Regions from separate parts of the Anoxybacillus sp. MB8 genome, predicted to be linked through region 1. Evidence: riboswitches for the same ligand, from Rfam matches in the RefSeq annotation. Region 1 holds a riboswitch; each other region holds the start of a gene.
The links. Region 1 has a riboswitch for cobalamin ahead of EKC99_RS11920 (ribonucleoside-diphosphate reductase subunit alpha). Riboswitches for the same ligand answer to the same signal wherever they lie in the genome.

Region 1 (5,382 bases):
ACGTCGTTTTATCAGCGTATATGACAGGTGCGTTTACGATCGCTTCAATCGCGGCATATCACATGTTGAAAAATAGACGCCATGAACGCATCCAACTTTTTCATAAAAAAGCGCTCATGCTCGGTTTAACAGTTGGCGGCGTATTTTCTTTACTAACAGCAATAAACGGACATGAATCAGCCCAACTTCTTCATGAATATCAACCTGAAAAATTAGCTGCTGCTGAAGGATTGTTTGAAACACAGTCGCACGCCCCGCTCGTCATCGGCGGTTTTACGGACCGTGAAACACAAACGGTCAAATGGGGAATTGAAATTCCGTGGTTACTTAGCTTTTTAGCGGGCAATCGTTTCGATACCGTCGTTGTCGGATTGAATGACTTTCCAGAAGAATGGTGGCCACCATTGTTTGTCCATACCCTTTTTAATGCAATGGTCGGAATCGGCATGTTTCTTCTCCTTCTTTCCATTGTCGGATTCGTTTGGCATCGCATAAGAAAACAACACATATTTCCGAACTGGTTTATGTGGACAGTTGTTACTGCTGGGCCGCTCGCTCTTCTCGGTATTGAATTTGGCTGGATTTTTGCTTGTACAGGGAGACAGCCTTGGGTCATTTATCGCATGATGACAACGGCAGAAGCTGTAACACAGTCAACAAATTTAGGAACACTCTTTCTTTTATTTACGTCCATTTACGTATTTTTACTCGTCGCAGTCGTTCTCGTCTTGCGTTCTTATTTCCGCCGCCATCCGATTGAACAACACTTATCTACGCACATGTAGAAAGGAGCAAGATGATGACAGATGAATTAATTGCTATTTCAATTTTATGGGGATTTATTTTTATTTACGCCGTCATGGCGACGATGGACTTTGGAGCAGGGTTTTGGTCGATGGTATATATGAACCGCCCGCAAACGAAAGCAACGAAAATCGCAAACCGATATTTATCACCGACATGGGAAGTGACAAACGTCTTTATCGTTGCGATCGTCGTGGCGCTCGTCAGCTTTTTTCCCGGAGCGACATTTATGCTAGGAACCATTTTACTTATACCCGGAAGCATCATTTTACTTTTGCTTACTGTACGTAGTGCGTTCCTCGTTTTTTCACACGTTGCTCCTAAATATGAAAAAGTGCTTGTTTACATTTCTGGTATAAGCGGCTTACTTATTCCAGCCTTTTTAATTAGCGTCTTGCCAATTACGCATGGTTCTTTTGTCGAAACAATGAATGGAGTCAGTCGCCTACGGCTTGATCGCTTATTTACAAGCCCACATGAATATGCATTTATCGCCTTTGCGATTACAAGTACACTCTTTCTTTCGTCGCTTTTATTAGCAGACTACTCAAACGAAGCAAATGAAATAGAAGCATATACGATTTATCGCCGCGATGCACTCATCATCGGGCCGTTTGCTCTTCTCTCCTCTATTCTCATTATGGTCACGATGCGAAATGAAGCGCGCTGGCTATATGACGGAATGATTGCACGTTGGCCGTGGCTTGTCGCTTCTGTCGTATTATTTCTCTTAGCTGGCGGGGCGCTTTTTCTTCCTTCATGGAAAAGAAAAAACGGACGCGGAATGCCGCGTCTTGCGGTTGTAGCCATCGTCTTACAATATTTTTGTGCAAGTTACGCATACGGAAAAGCTCATTTACCATATATGATTTACCCGAATGTAACAATCGAATCCGGATTTACGCATCCGAATACGTTTCGTGCCCTTTTTGTGACGTATATCGTCGGCTTTGCTATTTTATTTCCAGGATTCATTTATTTTTGGCGGCTGTTTATGAAAGACCGGCGCTATGTAGCAAATGATGAAAAATAATGATTGCAAATGTTGAGATTTTTCGCTATAGTTTTAAACGTAAACCTTTTTCGTACAATATATTGTGATGATTGCACAAAATAATAACTATATATTGAAACCAACAAGTGAAGGTGTCCGAGCGGACTTAATAGGGAATCTGGTGCGAATCCAGAACTGTCCCCGCAACTGTGTGCGCAGACGAAATGGAAACAACACCACTGTATATGTCAGCTTTTCAGGCGCATATATGGGAAGGAATCCAAAGTAGGAAGAAGCGCGAGTCAGGAGACCTGCCTTCCTTGTATCGTTTCATATTCTTCGGGGATTGAGAAGATGAAACGATGGTGAAAGCATGCCTTTTTCCATCGTTTCATCCGCTCAATGAGAGCGGATGTTTTTATTTTTTAGGGGAAGGGATGTTATATGGTGTACATAAAACAACAAACAGAAGTAAATGAAGAAACGATCCGCACATTATTGTTTCCTATTTTCAAAGACTTTCCACACTTAGCGAGTGAGCGATACATTGAACGGACTGTACGGGCGCTTGCTCATACGCAGCGGTACAACGACATGATGAATAAACTTATTTTAAATGCGCTTGATGAAATCACCGTAGAACAGCCGGATTGGACGTTTGTTGCCGCTCGTCTCTATTTGCAACAGCTATACGACGAGGCAGCTAACAATCGCGGCTATGATGTATCCGACACATATCGCTACTTTTATGAATTGCAAATAATGCTCGTCGATCTCGGCATTTACGACTCGTTTTTATTGGAACGATATACGAAAGAAGAACTGCAAGAAGCGAGCACATGGATTGACGCAAAAAAGGACGAGCTATTTACATACATCGGGTTAAAAACGCTCGTTGATCGCTATTTAGCGAAGGGGTATGGCGGCGAAATTTACGAACTGCCGCAAGAGCGCTTTTTAACGATTGCTTTAACATTAATGGCATATGAACATCCGACAAAACGAATGGCACTAGCGAAAGAAGCATATTGGGCATTATCTAACCAATACATGACCGTTGCTACGCCAACTTACGCAAACGCTGGAAAGTCGTATGGTCAATTATCGAGTTGTTTTATTGATACGGTAGACGATAGTTTAATTGGCATTTATGAGTCGAATACCGACATCGCCCGTTTATCAAAAGGCGGTGGAGGAATTGGCGTATATTTAGGAAAAATTCGCGCACGAAATTCCGATATTAAAGGGTTTAAAGGCATCTCCTCTGGTGTCATTCCATGGATGCGCCAATTAAACAATACCGCCGTATCGGTTGACCAGCTCGGTACGCGCCAAGGAAGCATTGCCGTATATTTAGACGTTTGGCATAAAGACATTTTCTCGTTTTTAGACGCGAAGCTAAACAACGGCGATGAACGGCAAAAATGCCATGATTTATTTTATGGCGTATGCATCCCTGATTTATTTATGGAACAAGTCGAAAAGCGCGGCGATTGGTATTTATTTGACCCACATGAAGTGAAAAAAGTGATGGGCTGGAAAGATAAACACGGCAATCCATTAGGGCTAGAAGACTTTTATGATGAAGAACGAGGAAATGGCTCGTTCCGTGAAAAGTATGAGGAATGTATCAATCATCCAGAGTTAAGTAAAGAGCGCGTTCCTGCGATTGAAATCATGAAACGGATATTAAAGTCACAGTTAGAAACAGGAACGCCTTATATGTTTTATCGCGATGAAGCAAATCGGATGAATCCGAACAAACACGCAGGCATGATTTATTCTAGCAATTTATGTACAGAAATTATGCAAAACATGAGCCCAACCATCGTCACAAAAGAGTATACAGAAGATGGGGAGATTATCGTTCATAAAAAGCCTGGCGATTTTGTCGTTTGCAACTTATCGAGCATTCATTTAGCGCGTGCCGTACAAGATGATGTGTTAGAACGATTAATCCCGATTCAAGTGCGCATGCTCGATAACGTCATTGACTTAAACGAAAAGCGAATTGAAGTGTTGCAAGCTGTCCTCACCAATAAAAAATATCGCGCCATCGGGTTAGGGGCATTTTCTTGGCATCATTTATTAGCGTTAAAAGGAATCAAATGGAACAGCGAAGAAAGCGTACAGCTTGCTGATCAGTTATTCGAGAAAATTGCTTATTTAACGATTCAAGCAAGCATGGAGCTTGCCAAAGAAAAAGGAGCATATCCAGCGTTTGAAGGCTCCGATTGGCACACAGGAAAATACTTTGAACTTCGTGGGTATCATTCCCATGATGAGTTAGATTGGGATCATTTAAAACAACAAGTGATGGCATATGGGATGAGAAATGGCTATTTAATGGCGCCTGCGCCAAACGCTTCCACATCCGTTTTAGCAAACGGAACGGCATCGTGCGACCCTGTCTTTAACCGTTTATATTTTGAAGAAAAGAAAAATTATAAAATTCCTGTGACCGTCCCTGATTTAAACACAAAAACGTTTTGGTTTTACGATAACGCCTATGAAGTGGATCAAAAGATGAGCATTCGTCAAAATGCTGCAAGACAAAAACATGTCGATCAGTCGTTAAGTTTTAATCTATATGTGTATAACACGATTAAAGCAAAAGATTTGCTAGACTTACATCTCACAGCATGGAAAGAGCGGTTAAAATCGACGTATTACGTTCGTAGTACTGCAGTAACGATTGAAGAATGCGACGTTTGTTCATCGTAGGGGGATAAAAAATGAACGTTCTTATTTGTTATACATCGAAAACAGGGAACACAAAAGAAGTGGCGCTGTTAATAGAAGAAGCTTTTTGCTCATACGGACATGCGGTGAAAACGATCAATGTTGAACATATGTTTGCGATCGAATCGCTCATTCATGACACACAACTTCTTTTATTCGGTTCATATACGTGGGGAAATGGACAACTTCCGGACGAAATGAGGAAGCTACTTCGTTTTCTTATTAAAGAGCGAAATCTTTCTTTGCCTCCTGTTGCGCTGTTTGGCACAGGAGATCAAATGTGGCCATACTATTGCCGCGCTGTCGATGAAATGGCGTACCATTTACGAAAAGTGACGCCGGTGCTCGGCACGTTAAAAATTGAACAATCCCCCCGCGGCCATCAACAACATTTACCGGCTGTTTTCGCCCATCAACTACTCAAGGAGGTTGAGCGTTTTGTTATTGACGAAAGTAAAATTGCTCGAGCCGTCGCATCCAAATAAAGCAACAAGCATTATTAACGGAAAAGCAAGCGGCATTTTAAACTGGAACGATATTAAATATAGCCATTTTTATGATATATACAAAATGTTGCTCGGCAACTTTTGGACGCCGTTTGAAATTAACATGTCGGATGATATTAAACAATGGCATCATTTAAGCGAGCGGGAACGTGATGCATTTTTACACATTATCGGGTTGCTTTCGATTTTAGACTCTGTGCAACCAAACTTTATCGGAGCGATGAAAGAATACATTACCGATCCGAGCGCCAAAGCGATTTTTTCGATTATTGAACAACAAGAAGTCGTCCATAATCAGTCGTACTCGTATGTGCTTGCATCTATTGAGAAACTATC
Region 2 (5,382 bases), on a different contig from region 1:
TTATGCCAAATCAAACGATGCGAAACGACGAATATAACGAGCTATTTATTGTCGGTGTTCCGCTTTATACATCGGATGGAAATGGCGCGGTATTTGTATATCAGTCGTTAAAAGCGGTCGAAGAAACGACAAGACAGACGACAAAATTTATTTTTCTTGCCGCGTTTATCGCCATTGTGTTAACGACCGTGTTTGCCTTTTTCTTATCTACACGCATTACAGCTCCGCTTCGAAAAATGAGACAAGTAGCATTTGAAATTGCGCGTGGAAAATTTGATTCAAAAGTGCCGATCGTCACGCATGATGAAATTGGGGAACTGGCGATGGCTTTTAATCAAATGGGACGGCAGTTGCAGTTTCATATTAATGCGTTAAATCAAGAAAAGGAGCAATTAGCAAGCATTTTAAGTAGCATGGCTGATGGTGTCATTACATTCAATCGAAACGGCGAAGTGCTCATTACAAATCCACCAGCTGACCGATTTTTACAAGCGTGGTACTACGAGCAAGGACAAAGCGATAATTTATTGCCACTTCCTCCTAAAGTGAATGAATTGTTTAAGAAAGCGGTCGCGGAGGAAAAAGAACAAGCGATAGAAATGGCTTTACAAGGTCGCAATTGGGTCATTGTTATGACGCCGTTATACAACGGCAAGGTCATTCGGGGAGCCGTTGCGGTGCTTCGGGATATGACGGAGGAACGACGGCTTGATAAGTTGCGCAAAGATTTTATCGCAAACGTCTCGCATGAGTTGCGCACACCGATTGCGATGTTGCAAGGGTATAGTGAAGCGATCGTCGATGATATTGCGGCGACAGATGAAGAGAAAAAAGAATTGGCAAAGGTGATTTACGACGAATCGTTGCGCATGGGTCGCCTTGTGAACGATTTGCTTGATTTAGCGCGCATGGAAGCAGGGCATTTAACGCTTCATGAAGAACAAGTGCCGCTTAGACCGTATATCGAGCGCATCATTCATAAGTTTCAAGCGTTAGCGAAAGAAAAAGGAGTTCATTTGCTTGTTGAAATGAACGATGAGCTCATCGTTTCATTCGATCCTGACCGCATTGAACAAGTGTTGACGAATTTAATTGACAATGCGCTTCGGCATACGGATGATGGTGGCGAAGTACGTGTCATTGTCGATGCGGGGGAAGAAGTCGTGCGCATCTCTGTGCAAGATTCTGGCTCAGGCATCGCAGAAGAAGATTTGCCGTTTGTGTTTGAGCGTTTTTATAAAGCGGATAAAGCACGCACGCGCGGTCGCTCAGGTACAGGTTTAGGTCTTGCGATTGCGAAAAACATCGTTGAAGCGCATAAAGGAACGATTGCTGTCCATAGCAAACTAGGAGAAGGAACGACGTTTACGTTTACATTGCCATTGAAGTAGAAAATTTTTGTTGTCATCAGTGACGTTTTTCGCTATGATAGAAACGTAGAAATTGTTCGACAATTACATACGTTCGTTGCAAAAAGGTGTCGAACGGGCAACCTAGTAGACTTAATAGGGAATCTGGTGCAAGTCCAGAACTGTCCCCGCAACTGTAAATGCTGACGAAATGAAAACCGCCACTGTACCATTCGTACGGGAAGGCTTCAAAGTAGGATGACGCATAAGTCAGTAGACCTGCCTTTTTGCACCGTCATTCGCGTCTTCGGGGAGTGAGACGGCGAAACGACAAGGGGAAGTTATTGTCTTTTGTTGTTTCTAGCTCATTCCATTTGGGATGAGCTTTTTTATTTGACATACATAAAAGGGGGAAAAACGATGAAGAAATGGAAACAATATGTGTGGCTTCTTGCGCTCGTATTGACGCTCGGATTAGTAGCGTGCAGCAATAACGCGGAGCCAGCGAAAGAAACGAAGCAAGAGGCGAAAACAGAGGAGGCTGCATTTCCGGTTACGGTAAAAGATGCGGTTGGCGATGTCACGATTGAAAAAGAACCGACAAAAATCGTTTCGCTCATTCCGAGCAATACAGAAATTGCATACGCGTTAGGGCTTGGTGACAAAATTGTCGGTGTAAGCGATTTTGATAACTATCCAGAAGATGTGAAAAACAAAGAAAAAGTTGGTGGCATGGAGTTTAATGTTGAAAAAATTATTTCACTTCAACCAGACGTTGTGCTTGCGCATGCATCAAGCGCTCACAATTCTGAGGAAGGATTAAAGCAATTAAAAGATGCGGGCATTACAGTGATTGTAGTGCCAAACGCCACATCGTTCAACGATGTATATGCATCGATTGAACTGATCGGGAAGGCGACAGGGAAAGAGAAAGAGGCAGCCGATGTTGTGCAACAAATGAAGCAAAAAATTGATGCCATTGCGGAAAAAGCAAAAGAAGTAAAAGAAGAAGCAACCGTTTGGGTGGAAGTTTCTCCTGCACCTGAAATTTATACCGCTGGAAAAGGAACATTTATGGATGAAATGTTAACGATCATTCATGCGAAAAATGCAGCAGGCGATCAAGAAGGATGGCCGATGTTTACAGAAGAAGATGCAGTGGCGCTAAATCCAGATGTCATTATTACGACATACGGTTATTACACACCGAACGCTGTCGAGCAAGTGCTCGCTCGCCCAGCTTGGAAAGATGTCCCTGCAATTAAAAATAAACGAGTATACGATGTGAATTCTGATTTAGTTTCTCGTCCAGGACCACGTTTAGCTGAAGGGGTCGAAGAAATTGCCAAAGTCGTTTATCCAGACATTTTTAAATAATTACATGAGCGCATCGCTTATTGCAACGATTGCCTTGTTATTAGGGGTATCGATTGGATCACAATCGATTCCCTTTTCTTCTATATGGGAGACGCTATTACATCAGTTGTTTCATACGCCGACAAATGTTCCTGCCACCGTTTCGCAAATTATTGTTGCGATTCGTTTACCGAGAGTCATACTCGCCTTTCTGATCGGGGCATCTTTAGCACTTGCAGGGGTAGCGTTTCAAGGGCTTTTGAAAAACGTTCTTGCCGATCCGTATACCATCGGGGTATCGTCTGGGGCAGCCGTTGGCGCAGTGCTCGTCTTTTTCTTTCATCTTCAGTTTTCGATTCTCGGGCGTTTTACGCTCCCGATCGTCAGCATTATATTTGCGCTCGTGACATTATTGTTTGTTTTATTATTTGCGCGGCTTGCGGAACGAAATATGGCGATGGAGACGATTGTTTTAATCGGCATTATCATGAATGCGTTTTTCGGCTCGCTCATTTCGCTTATGGTTGCTTTTAGCGGCGAAGAGTTGCGTCAAGTCATTAGCTGGCTCATGGGGAGCGTCGCGATGCGCGGCTGGTCGTACGTGTCTTTATTTGTTCCGTTTTTTATCGTCGGTTCTCTCGGTTTATTTGCACATATTCGCGAGTTAAACGCCTTTTCATTCGGTGAGCGGGTCGCTGCCAATATTGGCGTACATTTATTACAAAAAAAGCTAGCGATTTTACTTAGCGCTTCCTTGCTTACAGGAGCAGCGGTAGCTGTATCGGGAACGATCGGATTTGTCGGGCTCGTTATTCCGCATATGACTCGTCTCATTTGCGGGGCGAATCATCGAAAATTGTTGCCGCTCTCCTTTTTATACGGCGGAACGTTTTTAGTATTAGCGGATGTCGTCGCGCGAACGATCGTTTCACCGCGAGAATTGCCGATCGGGGTCATTACTTCTCTCATCGGTGCCCCTTTATTTGCGATATTGTTGTTTAAAAGTTTAAGACGGAAGACGGGATCAACATGATTGATGTGAAGGACGTTTCGTATCGATATGGTGAAAAACAAGTATTACGACATGTTTCATTTACAGTATATGAAGGAGAGTTTTTCGGTATTTTAGGTCCGAACGGATCAGGAAAAACGACGCTAATGAAATTGTTAAGTCGCGAACTTGCATTACAGCAAGGGGATATTTTTGTTTGTGGTCAACATATTGAAACATATAAGCCGAAACAATATGCAAAACTGATTGCTGCGCTGCCGCAACATACAGATGTTTCGTTTGGATATACAGTGAAAGAAATGGTTGAGCTCGGTCGCTATCCTTATCAATCAACTCTTTTTCCGAAATGGACAAAGGAAGATGAGCAAGTCGTTAGTGATTCACTCCATGCGGTGACATTGGCGCATAAACAACACGCTTTATTAGAGCAATTAAGCGGTGGAGAACGTCAGCGCGCTGCACTTGCTCGAGCGCTGGCGCAACAACCGCGCGTATTGCTCCTAGATGAACCGACGAACCATATGGATGTGGCACAACAATTTAAATTGCTTAATTTGTTAAAGCAATCGCAGCTGACGATCATTGCTATTTTTCATGATATAAACATTGCATCGCTTTATTGCGATCGGCTTCTTTTTTTGCGAGATGGAGAAGCCGTTGCATGCGGTACACCGAAAGAGTTGTTAAATGAATCGATGATTGCATCCGTATTTGAAACAAACATGAAACGATATGAGCATCCGGTGTTGCCAAAACCGCTTGTGACGTTCGTTCCGTTTTTAGAGCAGCCTATGAATGATGTGCTATGGCATGTCAAGCAAAATGAAACGATGATCGTCATTGAAACAGCGAAACCGTTTAAAGTGCTTTCCTCTGCGCTCGTTGGCGGTGGAACGCGCTGGGCAACGACGTTTGTCAATCGGCATGTTCCGCTTGATTATCGTTGTGATGATGCAAAGGAAGAGATGATTCAATTTTTGCGACAACACGGTTTTGATGAGCAGTGGACCATTGGGATGATGACCGCTGTTTGTGTAAATGATGTCGCGTTTGCGTCTGTTTATGAAGATGTTCGCCTTTTTGTTGCCGTAACAGCTGGGGTTGGAAATGCGGTTGATAGTGCACAGGCGTGGCGCCGGACAGATGTAGTCGCTTCTCCGGGAACGATTAATACGTTTATTTTTATTGATGCGCACTTATCAGAAGCTGCGTTTGTGCAGGCGTTAATGACCGCAACAGAAGCAAAAGCAAAGGCGCTGTATGATAAACAAGTCATCGATCCCCAAACCTACACAATTGCGACAGGAACATCGACAGATTCGACGGTCATCGCTGCGTCTCAACAAGGAACGTATTATGAATACGCTGGAACGATTACATCGATCGGTAAACAAATCGCTCGTCTTGTATATGAAGCGACGCAAACAGCCATTGATCGCTACCGAAAGCGAAAGGGTGACAGTCGATGACGCACATATGGGCGGTGTGGCTTGCGCTTTTGCTCGATCGCATATTTGCTGATCCTCGTCGGTTTCATCCTGTTTGTTGGATTGGACAAATGATTGCGTTCATGGATCGTCGTTTGAACAAAGGAAGATGGAAAAAAGGAAAAGGAATATTCACGCTTTTTGTCGTTTGTACGGTGACGTTGATCATAAGTTACGG
Region 3 (5,382 bases), on a different contig from region 1:
CGACTCCTGTTTCTTTTTTCCATCCTTTTTCAATTAACACTTCATAAACGAGTCCCGCCATTCCATAAAGTCCAGCATCTCCGCTTGAAATGACAGCTACCTTTTTGCCGCGCTCCGCTTGCTTGATCGCCTCTTGGGCCCTGCTTACTTCTTCCGTCATTCCAGTACAAATGACTTCTTTTCCATGAATGAGATCCATTACTAAATCAACATACGTTTTGTATCCGACAATGACGTCGCTTTCCGCTATCGCTTCACGCGCCCGTTTCGTCATATGATCCACACTTCCCGGTCCAAAGCCAACAACAAACAGTTTTCCCGCCATATATCTTCACCCCTTTTTCCATCGTTCAATCCATTGCGCGAATTGTTGTTCAGTATACGTCTTCTTCTCATACTCCCATATGCGTAAAAGAAGCGGTAATGGGAAATGAAGTTCACGAAATATATTCGTTTGTGTAAATACAAAGGCAGGTGTTCCGTGCAAAACGATGCGCCCATCATGCATGACAAACACTTCGTCCGCCCACTGCCAAACAAAATCGAGATCATGTGTAATAACGACAAGCGTCGTACCTGCTTCGTGCAACTCATTTAATTTACTGATTAAGCGCTCGCTTTGCAAACCGTCTAAATAAGCAGAAGGCTCATCGACAATAAGTAAGCGAGGTTGCGGAGCCATAGCTACCGCAAGCGATAACCATTTTTTTTGTCCAAGACTTAAGTGGTGAATCGGTATATCTCTCCATCGATGAAGTGAAAACTGCTCCATCACTTCATCCATCCGCTCACGATTTGATTCCAAACTAATCGCCAGTTCTTCTTCAATGGTCGGAGCTAAAAATTGGTGTTCTGGGTTTTGAAAAACGACGCCGACATGTTGTCGTAACTCGCGCCTTAACCGCCGATCTTCTACCTTTTTTCCTTCCCAATACACGTCTCCTCTCGTCGGACGGTAAATGCCGTTTGCATGAAGGAGCCATGTCGTTTTTCCACAACCATTTTTCCCAATTAACGCATATTTTTTCCCACGCTCAATCGTAAGCGATACACCTTTTAGCACATATGCGCCGTTTTGGTACGTATAATGAACATCATGAAACGTTAACATATAAGCCCTCCATCATAAGTAAAACAACGAGCCACACACATGTTTCGATCACATATTTTCGCGGCAATTGTTCGTCCGCACAAATCGGAAAAACAAATGATGCGTTCCTCGCCTCTTGTGCAATGATCGTTGCTTCATAGTCGCGCATCGTTTGGCGAAACAGTTGTGCAACGGCAAGTGAGGCGAGGCGCCAACTTCGTTCGCCATTTTTTATTCGCACCGTCATAAACAAATGCATCGCTGCTTTTTCTAACACAAAAATGAAGCGATACGTCAACAACAATAGCTCAATAAATGCTTTCGGGACGTGCCATTTGCTTAATGCATGAGCAATGCGAAAAAACGGCGTTGTGATCGCGAGAAAAAAGAGAGTAAACGAACTTGCCAATGCCCTCAAGCAAATCGTCGCCACTTCCGCCATATTTTCACCGACAAAGTGAATCGTTCGATCAACGGTAAAAAGAAGTGGAACACAGCTTCCGATCATGATAAGAACTATAACAATAAAAAAGTGAACACAAACACGCCAAGGTAAGCGCGCATGATAAAGAAGCCAGACGAATAGCCAAACGATAATGATACAGCGAACGACATTCGTTCCACATAACGCCCATATGAGCAACATACACGTAAGCATCAATTTAAATGTGACATTTAATTTAGCAAGCTTGTTTCGATAAGCCCATTCGTCAAGCCAACTAACCATTTCGCTTTCGCCCTTTATATAGCCCGATAATATATCCAATCACTCCAGCACCGAGCGCTGCTTGTACCGAAAATAGCAACGTCTCTACCTCACCGCCTGGCGGCTCAAATAAAACATGAAACCACGGTTCATAATGCGGAGCGGTTTGTTGAATCATTTCTTCCGCAAGCGTATCAGTCCCAGCGAACTCCGTATTTTTCACAATAAATAGCGGCAACACGATCAACAGAGCGGCAATGAACAACAATAGACGATTGCTCATTTAAAAAACACTCCTCTCTCCTCTAACACATCTAACTCTCGCTTCGAGTACGTATGCAAAAAGTTCCATACAACAACGGTAAGAAGTCCTTCCGTAATCGCAAGCGGAACTTGTGTCAGTGCAAAAATGGAAGCGAATTTCAAAAATGCGCCCCATACGCCGCTTGTCACATCTGGAAATGCTAGGGCGAGCTGAAACGACGTCATGACGTATGTCGCCAAATCAGCCATCATCGCTGCTAAAAAGACGGATATACGCACGGATATTCCACACTTTTTACATATAACAAACAAACCGTACGCAACGAGCGGACCAACAACAGCCATAGAAAAAGCATTCGCCCCTAGCGTCGTCAAACCTCCATGCGCCAGCAAAAGCGCTTGAAATAATAGCACTGCTGTACCGATGACCGTCATAATAAACGGTCCAAATAAAAGCGCACCAAGTCCTGTCCCAGTCGGATGCGAGCTACTTCCCGTCACCGATGGAATTTTTAATGCCGAGAGAACGAATGTAAACGCCGTCGCGAACGCAAGAAGTAGTTTCACCTCCGGCTTTTGTTTCATCAAATGTGAAACATGGCGCATGCCAACAAAGAAAAATGGCAAAAAGAGTAACCACCAAACGAGCGCCCAATGCCAAGGTAAAAATCCTTCCATAATATGCATCGCATATGCAGATGGAGAAAGGGCGAAAAGAATGTACACAGCAATACAAATCGTCATCCACCATGTTTTTTTTCTCACTTTTCTTTCCCCCTTGTCGCCTGACTATATTTCGGCATCTTAAAATTTTCATCATATGTGTACGTCACGTAATCACATAACATGTCGCCATCACGTATATGTTTTCGGACAATGTCCCGTGCAACGTGCTCATCGATCGTACGATACCAAACACCTTCTGGATACACGATAACAACACACGCATCTTCACAGCGACCGTTGCACCTCGTTCGCGTCGTATGCACGTCGGCATGTAGTTGAAGTTGATCAATTTCATCACGAATGGCTTGCGTCACCTCCTCTCCTCCCTTTCGCATGCAGCTCCCTCCGTTGCAAATGAGCACATGATGCTTCGTTCCTTGCAAATTCCACGTCGCCATATATCTTCGCTCCTTTTATCAAAAATAAAAAAAGCACCCCTAGGCAGAGGTGCAGAAAAAACGAAAGATTCAAAAAATAGAGCATACGCCATCTAAGCATACATCATCGCTATAACGTCCATCGTTCCCGCACGTCTACCTATATTCCCGTAGGCAGCCGACGTATCGCAAGCAGGCAGGTCTCCTGGCTTAGGTTCATCATTTCGCTGCGCCTTCCCAAAAAATCAGTGGCACGTTGCAACGAAACTCCCCATCACAGTGGCGGGTACCGCGACGGCTTTGCACCGTTCTTCCCTTTTCAGCATACGTTTGTATGCACCGTACTTGCTCATCGTATATGCGTTTTCAAAGAACATGATGTTAATCATATGATACACCATTTTTTTCTTCTTGCCTATCCTGTTTACGAAAAAAGCACCTTCTTATTCAGAAGGCGCTTTGTAGTAATCGCACGAAAATCGTTTCACGAGCGTATGTGGAATGATAATTCGTTTAATCGGCTCATTCGGATTTTCGATTTGTTGTATTAAATTTCTTGCCGCTTCAAAGCCAAGTTGGAAAATGTTAATGTCTACCGACGTTAACGGCGGACGGGAAATTTCCGATAAAAGGACGTTGTTAAAGCTGACGATCGATAAATCCGTTGGCACGCTTAAGCCCATTTCTGCAAGCGTATTTAAGACACCGAGCGCCATTAAATCGTCGGCGACAACGAGCGCAGTTGGCGGCTCAGCGAGTGAAAGCAGCTCTTTCATCGCCTCTTGTCCGCCTTCTTTTAAAAACTCTTCATGTACAATGTAATCTTTTCGATACGTCAGCCCTGCCGATTTTAACGCTTTTTCATATCCGCGCAAACGATCCATCGTCACAATGAGATTGACGTTTCCGCCGACAAAAGCGATGCGCTCATGACCGAGTTCAATTAAATATTCTGTCGCCTCGCGCGCCGCGCGCACGTTATCGTTATCGACATGTGTAATTTCCTCCGCTTTTTTATGCGGTTTCCCGATGACGACAAACGGCACGTCTTCTTTTTGCAAATACGCCATAATTTTATCGTTCGCACGCGAATACAGCAAAATGACTCCATCGACGCGCTTTCCTTGTACCATATGCACGACGCCATCGTAAATTTCCGCTTCCGTTTCCCCCGTCGATAACTGCAGCGCATATTGACGATCGTGCACCGCTTTACTGATGCCGCGAATGACTTCTGGGAAAAACGGGTTTTGAAACGCCTTATCCGCTGAGCTTGGCATAATTAAGCCGATGACTTGCGTCGACTTATTTGCTAAGCTGCGCGCGATAAAATTCGGATGATAGCCAAGCTCTTTCATCGCCTCGCGCACTTTTTTCTTCGTTTTCTCGCTAATGCGCGGGCTATCTGCGATGACACGTGAAACAGTCGATGGTGCGACATTCGCTCGCTTCGCTACATCTTTAATTGTTACTGTCATAAAAAATCCCCCATCTCTTACAAAACAATTGCCGCTTCCTCTACCGCTCGTTGTTCACCGTTTACAACAACCGTTGACGGTATCGTGTTTATGCATCGCAACGACCGCAGGACTGACAGAGACGTACTTTTGGTCGAACGGATCGATCGTCACTCGAACGATATCATCACGATAAAAATGTATTTTACCCGATGCCCGCTCGCACGTAAATGCAAATATTTGCTTTTTTCCTTCAATTTTTTGCACATGTCCAATCGGTTGCCATCTTTCCGATTCATCTGTCTGATCGACCGGCCGAATCGCAAAACTTGTATCTTCTAGCATGCTCTCTCCCCCATCATCATTATGCTTTTCGTTTGCGCGCGAAGTATAAAAACAGACCAAATGCCGTATATACCGCAAGAAGCGCCGCAATAAACGGAATGTTTAATCCCGTTTTTGGCGCAAGCACGTAAATTTCCGCCGTTTCGCGATCTAAAATGATGTCGTACTTGCCGTCTTTGCTGCGCACTAAATCTCCCGCCAGCAACCCGCGCAATTCTTTTCCTTGTTCTAGCTCATCGTCGAGCGTCACTTTTTGCGTTTTTGATGTATTGTTAATCGCAATTACCGTCGTTTCCTTTTCATACGTCCGTTTAAACAGAGCCATGCCGTCTTTTTCATAAAGCAATTCAAAATCACCGCGACGAAGCGACGGAAGTTTTTCACGCAATTCCCCGAGCTTTGTCACATAGTCAACGA

Region 2: linked by a shared signal. The riboswitch ahead of EKC99_RS00150 (ABC transporter substrate-binding protein) and the one ahead of EKC99_RS11920 (ribonucleoside-diphosphate reductase subunit alpha) in region 1 are both predicted to bind cobalamin.
Region 3: linked by a shared signal. The riboswitch ahead of EKC99_RS03460 ((2Fe-2S) ferredoxin domain-containing protein) and the one ahead of EKC99_RS11920 (ribonucleoside-diphosphate reductase subunit alpha) in region 1 are both predicted to bind cobalamin.

Annotation. Positions count from the first base shown of each region.
Region 1 is NZ_RXXX01000037.1:6,049-11,430, reverse strand. It holds gene EKC99_RS11930 (cytochrome ubiquinol oxidase subunit I) at 1-785, shown strand, start outside; gene EKC99_RS11925 (cytochrome d ubiquinol oxidase subunit II) at 800-1,837, shown strand; cobalamin riboswitch at 1,932-2,131, shown strand; gene EKC99_RS11920 (ribonucleoside-diphosphate reductase subunit alpha) at 2,243-4,522, shown strand; gene EKC99_RS11915 (flavodoxin domain-containing protein) at 4,534-5,025, shown strand; gene EKC99_RS11910 (ribonucleotide-diphosphate reductase subunit beta) at 4,979-5,382, shown strand, end outside.
Region 2 is NZ_RXXX01000001.1:18,785-24,166, reverse strand. It holds gene EKC99_RS00155 (ATP-binding protein) at 1-1,391, shown strand, start outside; cobalamin riboswitch at 1,459-1,650, shown strand; gene EKC99_RS00150 (ABC transporter substrate-binding protein) at 1,770-2,726, shown strand; gene EKC99_RS00145 (FecCD family ABC transporter permease) at 2,692-3,738, shown strand; gene EKC99_RS00140 (adenosylcobinamide amidohydrolase) at 3,735-5,186, shown strand; gene cbiB (adenosylcobinamide-phosphate synthase CbiB) at 5,183-5,382, shown strand, end outside.
Region 3 is NZ_RXXX01000005.1:72,471-77,852, forward strand. It holds gene cobJ (precorrin-3B C(17)-methyltransferase) at 1-325, opposite strand, end outside; gene EKC99_RS03440 (energy-coupling factor ABC transporter ATP-binding protein) at 332-1,111, opposite strand; gene EKC99_RS03445 (CbiQ family ECF transporter T component) at 1,095-1,817, opposite strand; gene EKC99_RS03450 (energy-coupling factor ABC transporter substrate-binding protein) at 1,810-2,079, opposite strand; gene EKC99_RS03455 (energy-coupling factor ABC transporter permease) at 2,076-2,804, opposite strand; gene EKC99_RS03460 ((2Fe-2S) ferredoxin domain-containing protein) at 2,822-3,184, opposite strand; cobalamin riboswitch at 3,342-3,523, opposite strand; gene EKC99_RS03465 (LacI family DNA-binding transcriptional regulator) at 3,607-4,641, opposite strand; gene EKC99_RS03470 (DUF4968 domain-containing protein) at 4,696-4,965, opposite strand; gene EKC99_RS03475 (alpha-amylase family glycosyl hydrolase) at 4,985-5,382, opposite strand, start outside.